DNA from 3 places in the Cohnella boryungensis genome. Region 2 is predicted to be linked to each of the others. Evidence: riboswitches for the same ligand, from Rfam matches in the RefSeq annotation. Region 2 holds a riboswitch; each other region holds the start of a gene.
What was found. Region 2 has a riboswitch for cobalamin ahead of cobJ (precorrin-3B C(17)-methyltransferase). Riboswitches for the same ligand answer to the same signal wherever they lie in the genome.
Positions count from the first base shown of each region.

Region 1 (4,165 bases), on a different contig from region 2:
GCTACCGACAGCGTCGCAAACAGGCCAGCCACCCTGGTCTGTCCAAACTGATCAATCGATCGCGAGTACACTCCGCCGGTCGTACCGATCGCGACGAACAGCAGCAAAACGGCGATGCCTACTGTGACCGGATGACCGAGGAGCATGTTGATCGCCGGTGTCGGTGCCATGCCGAGCAGTGCGCCGAACGGCACGGAGCCTGTCAGCGACCACAGTGCACCGGCTGTGAGCAGCCACGGCATCAGCGGAGCCGCGCGTCCGACGCGACGTCCCGGCCGGAGCATAGTCATCCGTCCGTTCTTATCCGTGGTGGAGAACAGTGGCAGCGTCTCGATATGTTCTTGCTGCCCGTGCTTCTGCTGACCCTCCGCAGCATCCCTCATTGGCATCGCCCTCCCGAGGAAGATACTCGCACCCTGAGCGGCGAAGGGGGATTCCCCGCGACTCGGCCAGGACGATCAACGATAAAATGTAGGAGCTCCTTCTCGTTTTCTTCCTCATTATTGAACGCTTTTTTGTAGGTGTTATGATATTCTAGGTACCGTAATAGTAAGTTTAACTTCCTATTATCTTTGTACTCAGCCATATATACCTTCCCCCCCAAAAAAATTTCTTATCTATATTTTACCACTATAAGATTGTCCGCTGTAATATCCCCAAGTCGACATGCATTTCAATATGGCGTGAGCAACTAACAGGTACGATAGTTGAACGAAACAAGCAGATCACCGGAGCAGCTGTTTCTTTCGCATTTGTCGCCGATAGACCCGTTAAGCTGAACCTCACCATAAATGACGGCTAAACTTTTTGATTGGAAGCAGTCATGTGAATGCATCCCCACTACTGATATGCTCATCAGGCAAAGGGACATTAACTTAATGGATATAGCTTAAATCTATATCAAAGTATAAATTATTGGTATTATGCTATATATAATAGACACATCTGTTGCTCTTGTTTTTATCGTTCATTGTCGAGTAAGATGTAGGTATAATAATTAATTTTGTATAAATTTCATATCGAGAACAGGTGTCTGATCGGCGAGCGTGCTTGTCGTTCCGACTTAAAAGGGAAGTTAGGTGCAATACCGACGCGGTCCCGCCACTGTAACGGAGGAGCAGGCAGCTCAACCAGCCACTGATCTACATTGATTGGGAAGGCCGCTGCCGAGTGACGATTCCGGAGCCAGGAGACCTGCCTGTTCTGACAGCACTGCTGTACCTACGGGAGATAGGGAGGTGTTAGATGAACCGTCATAATTTCACGATTATGAAGGCGTCTTTCCCTATGTTTCTTCACAGGGAAGACGCCTTTTATTGTTGCAACACGCTAAGACGTGTATCTGAAGGAAAATAAATCCTAGTTTGAAAAGAGAGAAACAGGCTCAACCATGAGGGAGCACATATTCATATCGCCGTTCGCCTGGGCAAAGTATTTGATCTTAGGATTGAATACTTTTTTATTTAGCAGTTTCTACCATGATTATCGATCACATTAACGTGGCCATTCGCACGGTTCCGGTATGACGGATTGGAGACAAGTGCTGAGTAGGCCATAATTAAATAAAAGTAAGTTGGTGGTCAGTGTGAATTATGAGTTTCCTGGTGCTTTGCCAAATCAAAATATAATATTAACGAAGACGTGCCTGATTGAAGAAGCTAACTGTGTGTTGATTATCGCCTTTTACAAAGGGAAATTGGTTCTTGTTCGACATCATAGTCGCGGATGGGAATTACCTGGGGGAAATAGAGAAGAAGGCGAACCAATTATACGAACAGTTATCAGGGAGATGTACGAAGAGGCTGGTGGAGAGCTTGAGTTGATCGAAAGGATAGGGCAATATCTAATTTATGAGCAGGGGCAGCTTCTATTTGTGAAAAATATCTATATCTCCAAGGTGAGCGCTCTAAGGGAGTTGCCGAAAGGGTTTGAAACCGAGGAGGTTATGCTGCTTGATACAATTCCAAAACAGAGCGAAATTATGGAAGATCCCGCATTTAGCCCATATATGAAAGACAATGTTTATCTCATTGTTTCTGAATGGATTAAGGAGCATCCGTTTAGGGTCGGCCAATGATTTTGTGTAAAAATTTTGCGAATGTCCGGCGGGTATAATTCTGAAGTGAAGGGGTATTCCAATGACCTTGCAGCAATTGAAATATATTCTGACCATCGTGAGTTGCGGCTCGATAAGCGAAGCGGCAAAGAAGCTGTTTATTTCGCAGCCAAGCTTGTCCAACGCGGTGAAAGAAATCGAGATGGAAGCCGGTATTGAGATTTTCCTTCGATCGTCCAAGGGAATCGTGCCCTCAAGCGACGGAGCGGAGTTTTTATCCTACGCTAGACAAGTCGTGGAGCAAGCCGAGCTTCTCGAGCAGCGGTATATGAATCGTAAGCCTTCGAAAAAGCTGTTCTCGATCTCAACACAGCATTACGCCTTCTCTGTGCAGGCTTTCGTCGGACTGCTGAAGGAGCTTAACGTGGATGAGTACGAGTGCACGCTACGCGAAACGCGAACCCACGAGATTATCGAAGACGTACGGAATATGAAAAGCGAGCTCGGAATCATTTATATGAGCGAATTCAACCGAAAGGTGATTCGGAAGATATTAAAGGACAACGAGCTGCAGTTTCATCCGCTGTTCCAAGCGGAAGCGCACGTATTCATCAGTGAGGAGCATCCGCTTGCCTCCAAGTCGCTGTTGGACATCGAAGATTTGGACGACTTCCCGTGTTTGGCCTTTGAGCAAGGCGAATATAATTCCTTTTACTACGCAGAGGAAATACTCAGTACACGATCGTACAAGAAGAAAATACTGGTCAGTGACCGCGCCACGCTATTCAACCTGCTGATCGGGCTTAACGGCTATACGATTAGCTCGGGCGTACTGAATAAGGATCTGAACGGGGAGCAAATCAAATCTGTACGACTTCGTACGGACGAGAACATACGGGTAGGTTACATCGTGAATCAGAAGGCGAGCTTGAGCCAACTGGCTGCCGCCTATGTGACGAAGCTCAAAACCGTCATTACGGATTTCGGCTATCCGATCATAAACCAAGAGGATGAGCTCGACTGAGCCCATCCTCTTGTATGTTATTATAGCGTTGCTCTTACTTCTTTGGCTGCTTGGACAAGGTTTTTCAAGCTGGCCCACGTTTCCGTGACACCGCGAGTTTTAAGTCCGCAGTCCGGGTTAACCCATAGCTTGGAGACTTCGATCTTGTCGAGCATGCGGTCCAGCCCTTGTTTAAGCTCGTCGACGCTAGGAATCCGAGGCGAATGGATATCGTATACGCCTGGTCCGACTTCAGTACGGAAGCCGCATTCGTTAATCGCATCGATGATGGCCAGATCCGAGCGCGACGCTTCGAACGTAATGACATCGGCGTCCATCGCATCGATATCGCGAATGATGTCGCTGAACTGGCTGTAGCACATATGGGTATGAATTTGCGTTTCGGCTTTAACGCCGCTGTGTACAAGTCTGAAGGCAGGAATCGCCCAGCTCAAGTATTCGCTCTGCCAGTCCGAATGACGCAATGGAAGCTTCTCTCTTAATGCGGCTTCGTCGATCTGAATAATCTCGATGCCGTTGGCTTCGAGATCGAGCACTTCGTCACGAATCGCAAGACCGATCTGAAGAGCGCTTTCCTTCAGGCTGATATCCTCGCGAGGGAACGACCAGTTCAGGATCGTTACCGGACCCGTCAGCATGCCTTTGACCAGCTTGTTAGTACGGCTCTTCGCGAACGCCGAGTATTCTACAGTAATCGGCTTGCTGCGGCTAATGTCGCCCCATACGACCGGCGGTTTTACGCAGCGTGTTCCGTAAGACTGTACCCAGGCGTTCTCTGTGAAAATAAAGCCATCCAAGCATTCGCCAAAGTATTCGACCATGTCATTGCGTTCGTATTCGCCGTGAACAATGACGTCAATTCCGATCTCTTCCTGCTGTGCGATGCACTCCGCGATCCGATCAAAGTTGAATTGCTTGTACTGTTCCTCGGTGATGTTGCCTTTCTTGAAGGCTGCGCGGTTTGCGCGGACTTCAGCCGTTTGCGGGAACGAGCCGATCGTCGTCGTAGGCAGCGGCGGCAGATTGAACTTCGCTTTCTGAATGGCTTCCCGCTCAGCGAACGCAGGCAATCTCGTGAAGTCGGC
Region 1 is NZ_JBHSED010000002.1:84,461-88,625, reverse strand. It holds gene ACFO1S_RS00910 (hypothetical protein) at 1-383, opposite strand, end outside; cobalamin riboswitch at 1,011-1,216, shown strand; gene ACFO1S_RS00905 (NUDIX domain-containing protein) at 1,586-2,077, shown strand; gene ACFO1S_RS00900 (LysR family transcriptional regulator) at 2,139-3,080, shown strand; gene metE (5-methyltetrahydropteroyltriglutamate--homocysteine S-methyltransferase) at 3,101-4,165, opposite strand, start outside.
Region 1: it holds a riboswitch for cobalamin, as region 2 does, so the genes downstream of both, ACFO1S_RS00905 (NUDIX domain-containing protein) here and cobJ (precorrin-3B C(17)-methyltransferase) in region 2, are expected to answer to the same signal.

Region 2 (4,165 bases):
TTCTACGGGCTAAGCTCGGCGATCGCCCCGATCGTCGCTTCTTCCATGATGGGCTGGAGCCTGTTCGGAGGCGAGTTGGGCTGGCGGGGGATGTATCTCATCATGCTGTCCTTGTCCCTGCTGCCGATCATTCCGTCGCTAAAGGCCCGTTTTCCGGGAGACGGCGAGACGAGCGCGGAACGGATGACCTTAAAAAGCTTCTCCCGCGATCCAGCCGCATGGCTCATCGTCGCGGTGCTCTCGTTCGGCGTCGTGTCGGAATTGGCGGTCGGAGGGTGGCTCGTCAACTATTTGGAGAAGGCCTACGGCTGGTCGACAGATGCGGCTTCCGGGATGCTGTCCGTGTTTTTCGTTTTTTTCATGGCGGCGCGCCTGCTGCTTGGTCCCCTGACGGATAAGATCGGCTACACGTTATCGGTCATGCTGCTATCGGCTTTCTCCGGAATATGCAGCTTCGCAGCTATTGCGGTCGGCGAGCAAGGAGCGATTCTGTTCGCTATCGCAGGCATCGGCATCGCTCCGATCTATCCGACGGTGATGGCGATCCTGGCGAAGCGCTATTCGCGCGGCACCGATACGGCAATTACGTTTACTGTTACTCTGATGGGCGTTGCCAGCGTGATCGGGAATTTGCTGATCGGCGTCACTATCGATGAAGTCCAGAAGCTGTTCGGAAGCGATAAGGGGGCCGAGGAAAGCCTGAGAATCGGCTTGCAGGCCGGATACGGGTTTATCGCGCTGCTGGCGCTGCTCTGTTCTGCAAGCTGCTTGATCTTATTTTGCTATCTGCGCAAGAGAAACGAGTTAGTGTGAGCCTATCGTTCATAAGCTGTAGAAGGAGGCGATTCAATTGGTGACCTGGAACTTGCAAGGGATGAGGTCTCATCTGCTGATCTGTAACGGGGGAAGCTGCCTGAAACGGGAGGGGGACGAGGTGACGCTGGCGATCCGCGAGGAAATCGCCAAGCTAGGAGCCGATCGGCTGATCCATACGACGAGAACCCGCTGCAACGGCCGCTGCGAGGATGCATGCGTCGTGATCGCATATCCCGAGGGCTCGTGGTATAAGGGCATTACGCCTGAAACGGGCAGGCAGCTGGTGAGAAAAATGCTGACCGGAGAGAGGCTGGAGGAGAAGCTGGTGTACGCCTTCGAGCCGACGGCCGCCGCAACCGGCAATTCGGTGGAGGGCAGGGACAAGCCTTAAGCGGGCCGGATTGGATGGGCAGCATGCTCGGCGGGTTCCGCAAACCTCCGCTCTGCTAGACAATCGCAGCCGGACAATGTTAAGATGACCGTGACAATCGAATACGGAGATGAATGAGGTGCTGCTTGGCCAAGGCTCAAGCGGCTTAAATGGGAAGCCGGTGAGAAGCCGGCACGGACCCGCCACTGTAAGGAACGCCGTCCCCAGGGAAGGCGCATTCCCGTCAGGCAAGCCACTGGATACGCGTGAAGCGCTCCGGGAAGGCAGACGAGAATGACGTTCCAAGTCAGGAAACCAGCCTGGTTCCATACACTTTTGACCTACGAGGATTTAGGGAAGTGTTAGGACGGACTTGCCTGACGAGGCGGCGTTATCGAAAACCCGGTTTTCGATGGCTCTTCGACTCGCTCCAGGTTTGCGCGCTGACAAGCGTTTCTAACACGGCTATCGTGTGGGGGACGTTTTTTTTGATGTTTTTTTCGGGGTTAGGCGGCGGGGCGGAAAGCGATCCGGCAATTCACGAAAACAAGAGGCGACAAATGGAAAGGATGTGCGGACGATGGCGGGGAAGCTGCTGATTATCGGATTCGGTCCCGGAAGCTTCGAGCATATTACGAAGCGGGCCAGGGAGGCGCTGCAGGAAAGCGATGTCGTCATTGGCTACAACACCTATGTAGATTTGATTCGAGGTTTGCTGACCCATCAGGAAATCGTTCGCACGGGCATGACCGAGGAGGTCAGCCGCGCGCAGGAGGCGGTTCGCCAGGCGGAGGCCGGCAAGAAGGTCGCCGTAATTTCCAGCGGCGACGCCGGCGTATACGGAATGGCCGGACTGGTCTACGAGGTGCTGATGGAGAAGGGCTGGCGGCGCTCGGACGGCGTGGAGGTCGAGATTATTCCGGGCATATCGGCGATCAACTCCTCGGCTTCGCTGCTGGGCGCTCCGATCATGCACGATGCGTGCACCATCAGCCTGAGCGATCATCTCACTCCGTGGGCGCTGATCGAACGACGGGTAGAAGCGGCGGGGCAAGCGGACTTCGTTATTGCGCTCTATAATCCCCGCAGCGGCCGAAGAACGCGCCAGATCGTGGAGACGCAGCGGATATTGCTGAAATATCGTTCGCCGGAGACCCCTGTAGGCATTGTTAAAAGCGCCTATCGGGAAAGGGAGCATGTCGTGCTGACGAATCTGCGCGATATGCTGGATCACGATATCGGCATGCTGACAACGGTCATCATCGGAAACTCCTCTACGGTAGTCTACGATGGACTTATGATTACGCCGCGGGGCTACCAGCGCAAATATACGCTTGGCGCGGACGTGCAGCCGCTCAAGCCGCATCAGCGCTTGCGCGAAGAAGCGGAGCCGTGGGCGCTGCGCCAGCCCTCCGAGCCCGAGGCTTGGGACGAGGAGGATGAGTACGAGGAGCCGACACTGGAGAAGACAGCTGCGCTGGCGCCGAGATTGACTCTCATGGAAAAGCCGGGCGCAGAGGCAGAACGGGCCGCCGCACCCGCAGAATCGGGCGGCGCTGCCGGGAAATCGTCCGGGCAGCCGTCCTACGGAGGCGCGCCTGTCGTCGGATCGCTTGCGCTGGCGATGGAAGCGCTGGAGCTGGTCGATCGCTCGCGGGGAATATCCCGGATTACGCCGGACCCGGCGGAGCAGAGCGCGCCCAGAGCGGGGATCGTATACCGACAGCAAGAGATTTTCGAATTCGCGGTGAGCACCGGCGTCGCGGACAAGAAGTTCAGCGCCAGGCAGCTGCTCGCACTAGCCGACATCATCGGGGAGAAGGGGACGATGGACTATACGCCGCATCACCAATTGATCGTGCGCGTCCCGACCTCGGAGCCCGACGCGATTACATCCCGGCTCCGCGGCGAGGGCTTCATGCTCTCTCCTATCGGAGATGTACTGCAGGTGAAGGCTTGCGATTTCTGCGAGGGAGAGAAGGGAGAATCGATCCCTTACGCAGAGGAGCTGCAAGACAAGATAGGGGGCATGAAGCTGCCCAAAGAATTGAAGATCGGCTTTAACGGCTGCGGAATGGCTTGCTACGGTGCGGTGCAAGAAGATATCGGCATCGTCTACCGCAGGGGCAAATTCGATTTGTTCCTGGGAGGCAAGACAATCGGGCGCAACGTCCATCCGGCGCAGCCTGTCGCGGAAGGCATCGAGCCGGGCGAGCTGGTGGAGCTGATCGAGCGGATTATCGCGAGGTACAGAGACGGCGGTCACCCGAATGAACGCTTTCATAAGTTTTTCAAGCGGGTGAAGGAGATCGAGGGCTATCGGCATCAGGAGGTGCCGGTGTTCCAGATCGAGAACGCTATTTGCGGCGACTAGCATAGGGGAAGAAGACTTCGTATCCAGAGACTACAAGATAGAGAAAATGAGTTTGATAGAGGAGGCAGAATCACGTGGATGCCCTATTATTCGTAGGCCATGGCAGCAAGGACGAGGCAGGCAACAACGAAGTGCGGGAAATGGTCAGAATGCTGGCGGGGGCGCTGCCGACAGAGATCGTCGAGACTTGTTTTCTCGAATTCGTATCGCCGACGATGGCGCAAGGGATGGCGACCTGCGTAGCGAAAGGAGCGACGCGCGTTGCGGTCGTGCCGATTACGCTATTCTCGGCCGGTCATGCCAAAATACATATCCCTGCCGCAATCGACGAGGCGAGGCTCCGTCATCCGAATGTCGAGTTTATTTACAGCCGTCCGATCGGAGTTCACGAGCAAGTGTTGAAAATATTGAGCTCCCGGCTGCAAAGCGTAGACTCTCTTGAGCCGATAGACGGCGAACAGCATAACGAGGATACGGCGATACTGATCGTTGGGAGAGGCAGCAGCGATGCCGACGCGAACAGCGATCTATTCAAAATCTCGCGATTATTTTGGGAGAAGACGAAGTTCAAATGGGTGGAGACGGCGTTCATCGGCGTGACTGCG
Region 2 is NZ_JBHSED010000038.1:23,699-27,863, reverse strand. It holds gene ACFO1S_RS18105 (MFS transporter) at 1-813, shown strand, start outside; gene ACFO1S_RS18100 ((2Fe-2S) ferredoxin domain-containing protein) at 851-1,207, shown strand; cobalamin riboswitch at 1,307-1,524, shown strand; gene cobJ (precorrin-3B C(17)-methyltransferase) at 1,767-3,560, shown strand; gene ACFO1S_RS18090 (sirohydrochlorin chelatase) at 3,635-4,165, shown strand, end outside.

Region 3 (4,165 bases), on a different contig from region 2:
CTATCACGAGCAGCAGCTGACCCAGTTCTGGCCCGAGCATCTGCGCAAGCTGAATCCGGAGCAATATCGCGTGAATTTCAGTCCGGCCTTCCTCGAACTGAAGGACAGGCTCATTCGCCAGCATATATAAAAATTCAGTCGCTGAGGGGAGCGAGGGCCGGGGGCCCCGCTTCTCTGAGCGGCGTTTGCGGTCGTGCTGCCGGGAATGGTAGACTACTAGAATAGCGAGTCTTACATCCTTAGAATCGGAAAGCAGGAAAACCCGTTGAGCAGGATCAAAGTGGTGACGGATTCGACCGTCGACTTGTCGGATGAGATATTACGAGAGTACGGCGTGGAGATCGTCCCGTTGTCTTTATGCATCGATAATCAGGTTTATCTAGACAGGGTGGACATTACGCCCACGGAATTTATCGATATGATGCAGGCGGCCAAGGAGCTTCCCAGAAGCTCGCAGCCGTCCGCAGGCGCTTTTCTGGAGGTGTATGACCGCCTTGGAAGCGACGGAAGCGAGGTTCTGTCCATCCATATGACCGGAGAGATGAGCGGCACGGTGAGGTCTGCGGAGATGGCCGCCGGGATGACGGATACGAAGGTTACCGTTGTCGATTCGAGGTACATCACGAAAGCTTTAGGCTTCCAGGTGCTGGAGGCGGCCGCGATGGCGAAGGCGGGCAAGAGCATGGCTGAAATCATCGCGAGATTGGAGCAAATCCGCAAGAACACGCAGCTGTTCGTCGTCGTGGAATCGCTGGACAACCTGGTCAAGGGCGGTCGGATCGGCAAGGGCAGAGCGTGGATCGGCTCATTGCTGAAAATCAAAATCATCGCTTCCCTCGACGGGGGAGAATACACGCCCGTTGCTAAGGTGCGCACCCGCGCGCAGATTGTCGACTATCTGGCCAAGGCATTCGCGGAGGACATCAAAGGCAAGGCGATCAAAGGCGTAGGGCTCGTCCACGCCGCCGGCTACGAGCTGGCGGACAAGCTGAAGGACGCGGTCCGGGCGCTCACCGGGTACGACGACTTCGACATCGAGCATACGACGCCGATCATCAGCACGCATACAGGCGTCGGCGCGATCGGATTTACGTATTACAGCGAGTGAGTCGCCGTCTACAGTCCGCTTCAGACAGGATCAGCCCCTGCGCCGAGCGGAGTGCGGTGACGGAAACTGTTGCAATACCCGGCCCCGAGGGCTATAATTCCAAGTGATTGGCAGCTTGCGGCAATTGAATAGACTTCTAATATCTTAAGGTGCCTTGACGCTTGCGGGCGTGAAGGTTAAAAGGGAAGCCGGTGCAAGTCCGGCACGGTCCCGCCACTGTGAAATAGGGATCGCCTCGCGCCCCGTCCGTCGGGACAGGGCGCGAGGCGCATCGTCAGCCTATCAGTCAGGATACCTGCCTTGGGATGCAGCAGACGAACTCCTTCGCGGATAAGGATACGGCTCAATCGGGAATGCTTCGGTTTCGATTCGAAGGCATGCTTTTTCCTGTCAGCCAACCCTCTCTCCGACGAACGCGGAGAGAGGGTTTCTCGTATCGGTCGTTCAATCGGTCAAGCTCCTCTCAAGAAGAAATCAGTAATGCAGAGGAGAGATGGATCGTTATGAAAAATACACGTCTATGGAGCAGAATAGGGGCTTGGGCGCTCGTTGCGCTGCTCGCGCTCGGCCTCGCGGCCTGCGGCGGCAACAACAATGCGGCTACGCCAAGCGCCAGCCCTTCCGCGCCGGCGGCGACTCAGGCTTCGCCGAGCGCCTCGCCGTCCGCGTCCGGCGCCGCGGAGGAATCGCCCGCGCCAGAGAAAACCGTCTATCCCCTGACGCTGAAGGACAGCACCGGCACCGACGTCGTGTTCGAGCAAGCGCCGGAGAGAATCGTGGCCATCGCTCCGAGCGAGACGGAAACGCTGTTCGCGATCGGCGCAGGAGCCAAGGTTGTCGGCGTCGACAATTACAGCGATTACCCCGAGGAAGCGAAGGCCATCGAGAAGGTTGGCGATCTGAAGACGAATACGGAGGCGCTGCTGGCTGCTAAGCCCGATGTGGTGTTCGCCAACGGCGGCATACAATCCCAGGTAGTCGAGGAGCTGCGCAAGCTGAACGTGAAGGTGTTCGCCAGCGATCCGAAGACGCTGGAGCAAGTGATGGAGAAGATCGAGACGGTCGGACAGATTCTGGACCTTCAGTCCGGCGCGGCCGAAGTCACCGCCACGATGCGCGAGGAGCTCAAGCAAGTAACTGACGCCCTTCAAGGCGTAACCCCGAAGAAGGTGTACATGGAGTTCTCCCCGGGCTGGACGGTCGGCAGCGGCGAATATATGGACGAGGTGCTTACGCTCGCGGGCGGAGACAACATCTCGAAGGAGAAGTCCGGCTGGTTCGAAGTCGATCCGGAGGCGGTCATTAAAGCCAACCCGGCAGTCATTATTTATGCGAGCAACGATGAGTTCGATCTTGGCATTCTGAAGGCGATTCAGGAGCGTCCGGGTTTCGACCGCATCGATGCGATGAAGAACAAGCAGCTGTTCCCGGTGGACGACAACTCGATCAGCCGGGTCGGTCCGCGTCTGACCAAAGTACTGCATGAAATGGCGAAAGCGATCCATCCCGATAAGGTGAAATAAGGATGCGCGGCAAATTAACGATGTATATGGGAGGAGCCTTAGCGCTCCTCCTTTGTTCGATTATCGTGAGTCTTTCCCTTGGCGGAGCGAACGTACCCATCGGCAAAGTATGGAACATCCTGCTTCATCAGGTGCCTTACGCCGATACGCTGTTCAATCTGCATCCGGCCACGGATGGCATAGACGACCCGGACGAGACGATTATTACGAAGGTGCGCTTGTCCCGGGTCGTGCTTGCCGTTCTGGTAGGCGCGGCGCTGGCGCTGGCGGGCGCCGGATTTCAAGCGGTGCTGCGCAATCCGCTTGCGGACCCGTATACGCTGGGGGTGGCGACAGGCTCCTCGGTCGGGGCGGCCTTCGTCATTCTGTTCGGTCTGCAGATGTGGATCGGACAATTGACCATACCGGCCGTGTCGTTCGCGACGGGGCTGATTACGCTGTTTCTCGTTCTGCGGCTGGCTTATCATAAGGGCAGGATGGAACTGGAGACGCTGATTCTTTCCGGGGTCGTGATTCAAGCCTTTTTCGGCTCGTTGGTTTCCTTCATGGTCTCCCTCTCCAATAACGTCGTCAACGAAATCGTCTACTGGCTCATGGGCAGCCTTTCCATGCGGGGCTGGAATTATTCGCTTATCGTACTTCCTTACATGCTGCTCGGCGCAGTCGTGCTGATTGCAATGAGCCGCGAATTGAATCTGTTCGCCTTGGGCGAGCGTCAAGCGATGCATCTGGGAGTCAACGTACAGAGGACGAAGCTGATCGTGCTTGTCGTCTCGACGCTGATGACCGCTGCGGCCGTCTCCGTCTCCGGCGTAATCGGGTTTGTCGGGCTGGTCGTTCCGCATCTCGTGCGGTTGGTGACGGGCCCGGACAACCGGATCGTCATCCCGGTATCCGCCGTAGTCGGGGGCATCTACGTGCTGGCTTCGGATACGATTGCCCGAATGGCGCTTAACCCGAAGGAAATTCCGCTGGGCGTCGTGACCGCGTTTATCGGCGCGCCCTTTTTCGCCTATTTGTTATGGAAAAGAAAAACGAGAGGCGGGGAGGCAAGGACATGATCGAAGCGCGGCGGTTAAGCTATCGAATCGGGGGAAGAGAGGTATTGCGCCAGATCGATCTTCGGGTGGAGGCCGGCGATTTCTTCGGCATCATCGGTCCGAACGGAAGCGGCAAGTCGACCCTGCTCAAGCTGCTGTCCGGAATCGAGTCTCCCGCATCCGGCGAGGTGCTGCTGGAAGGCAAAGCGATCCGCGAGTACAGCCGCAAGGAAACGGCGCGACGGATTGCGGTGCTGCAGCAGGAGGCGCTGCCGGCCGTGGGCTATACGGTTCGGGAAGTTGTCGAGATGGGGCGATTCCCCTACCAGCGCTGGCTTGGCGGAGAGGCAAGCGACCCTGAGCCCGTCATTCGCAGAGTGATGGAGCAGTTGGAGCTGCAAGGGCTGGCGTCTCGGCTGGTCGGCGAGCTGAGCGGAGGCGAACGCCAGCGGGTCGCGCTCGCCAAGACGATGGTGCAGGAGCCTCGCGTGCTG
Region 3 is NZ_JBHSED010000001.1:54,453-58,617, forward strand. It holds gene ACFO1S_RS00190 (nicotinate phosphoribosyltransferase) at 1-130, shown strand, start outside; gene ACFO1S_RS00195 (DegV family protein) at 266-1,108, shown strand; cobalamin riboswitch at 1,239-1,425, shown strand; gene ACFO1S_RS00200 (ABC transporter substrate-binding protein) at 1,612-2,631, shown strand; gene ACFO1S_RS00205 (FecCD family ABC transporter permease) at 2,634-3,692, shown strand; gene ACFO1S_RS00210 (heme ABC transporter ATP-binding protein) at 3,689-4,165, shown strand, end outside.
Region 3: it holds a riboswitch for cobalamin, as region 2 does, so the genes downstream of both, ACFO1S_RS00200 (ABC transporter substrate-binding protein) here and cobJ (precorrin-3B C(17)-methyltransferase) in region 2, are expected to answer to the same signal.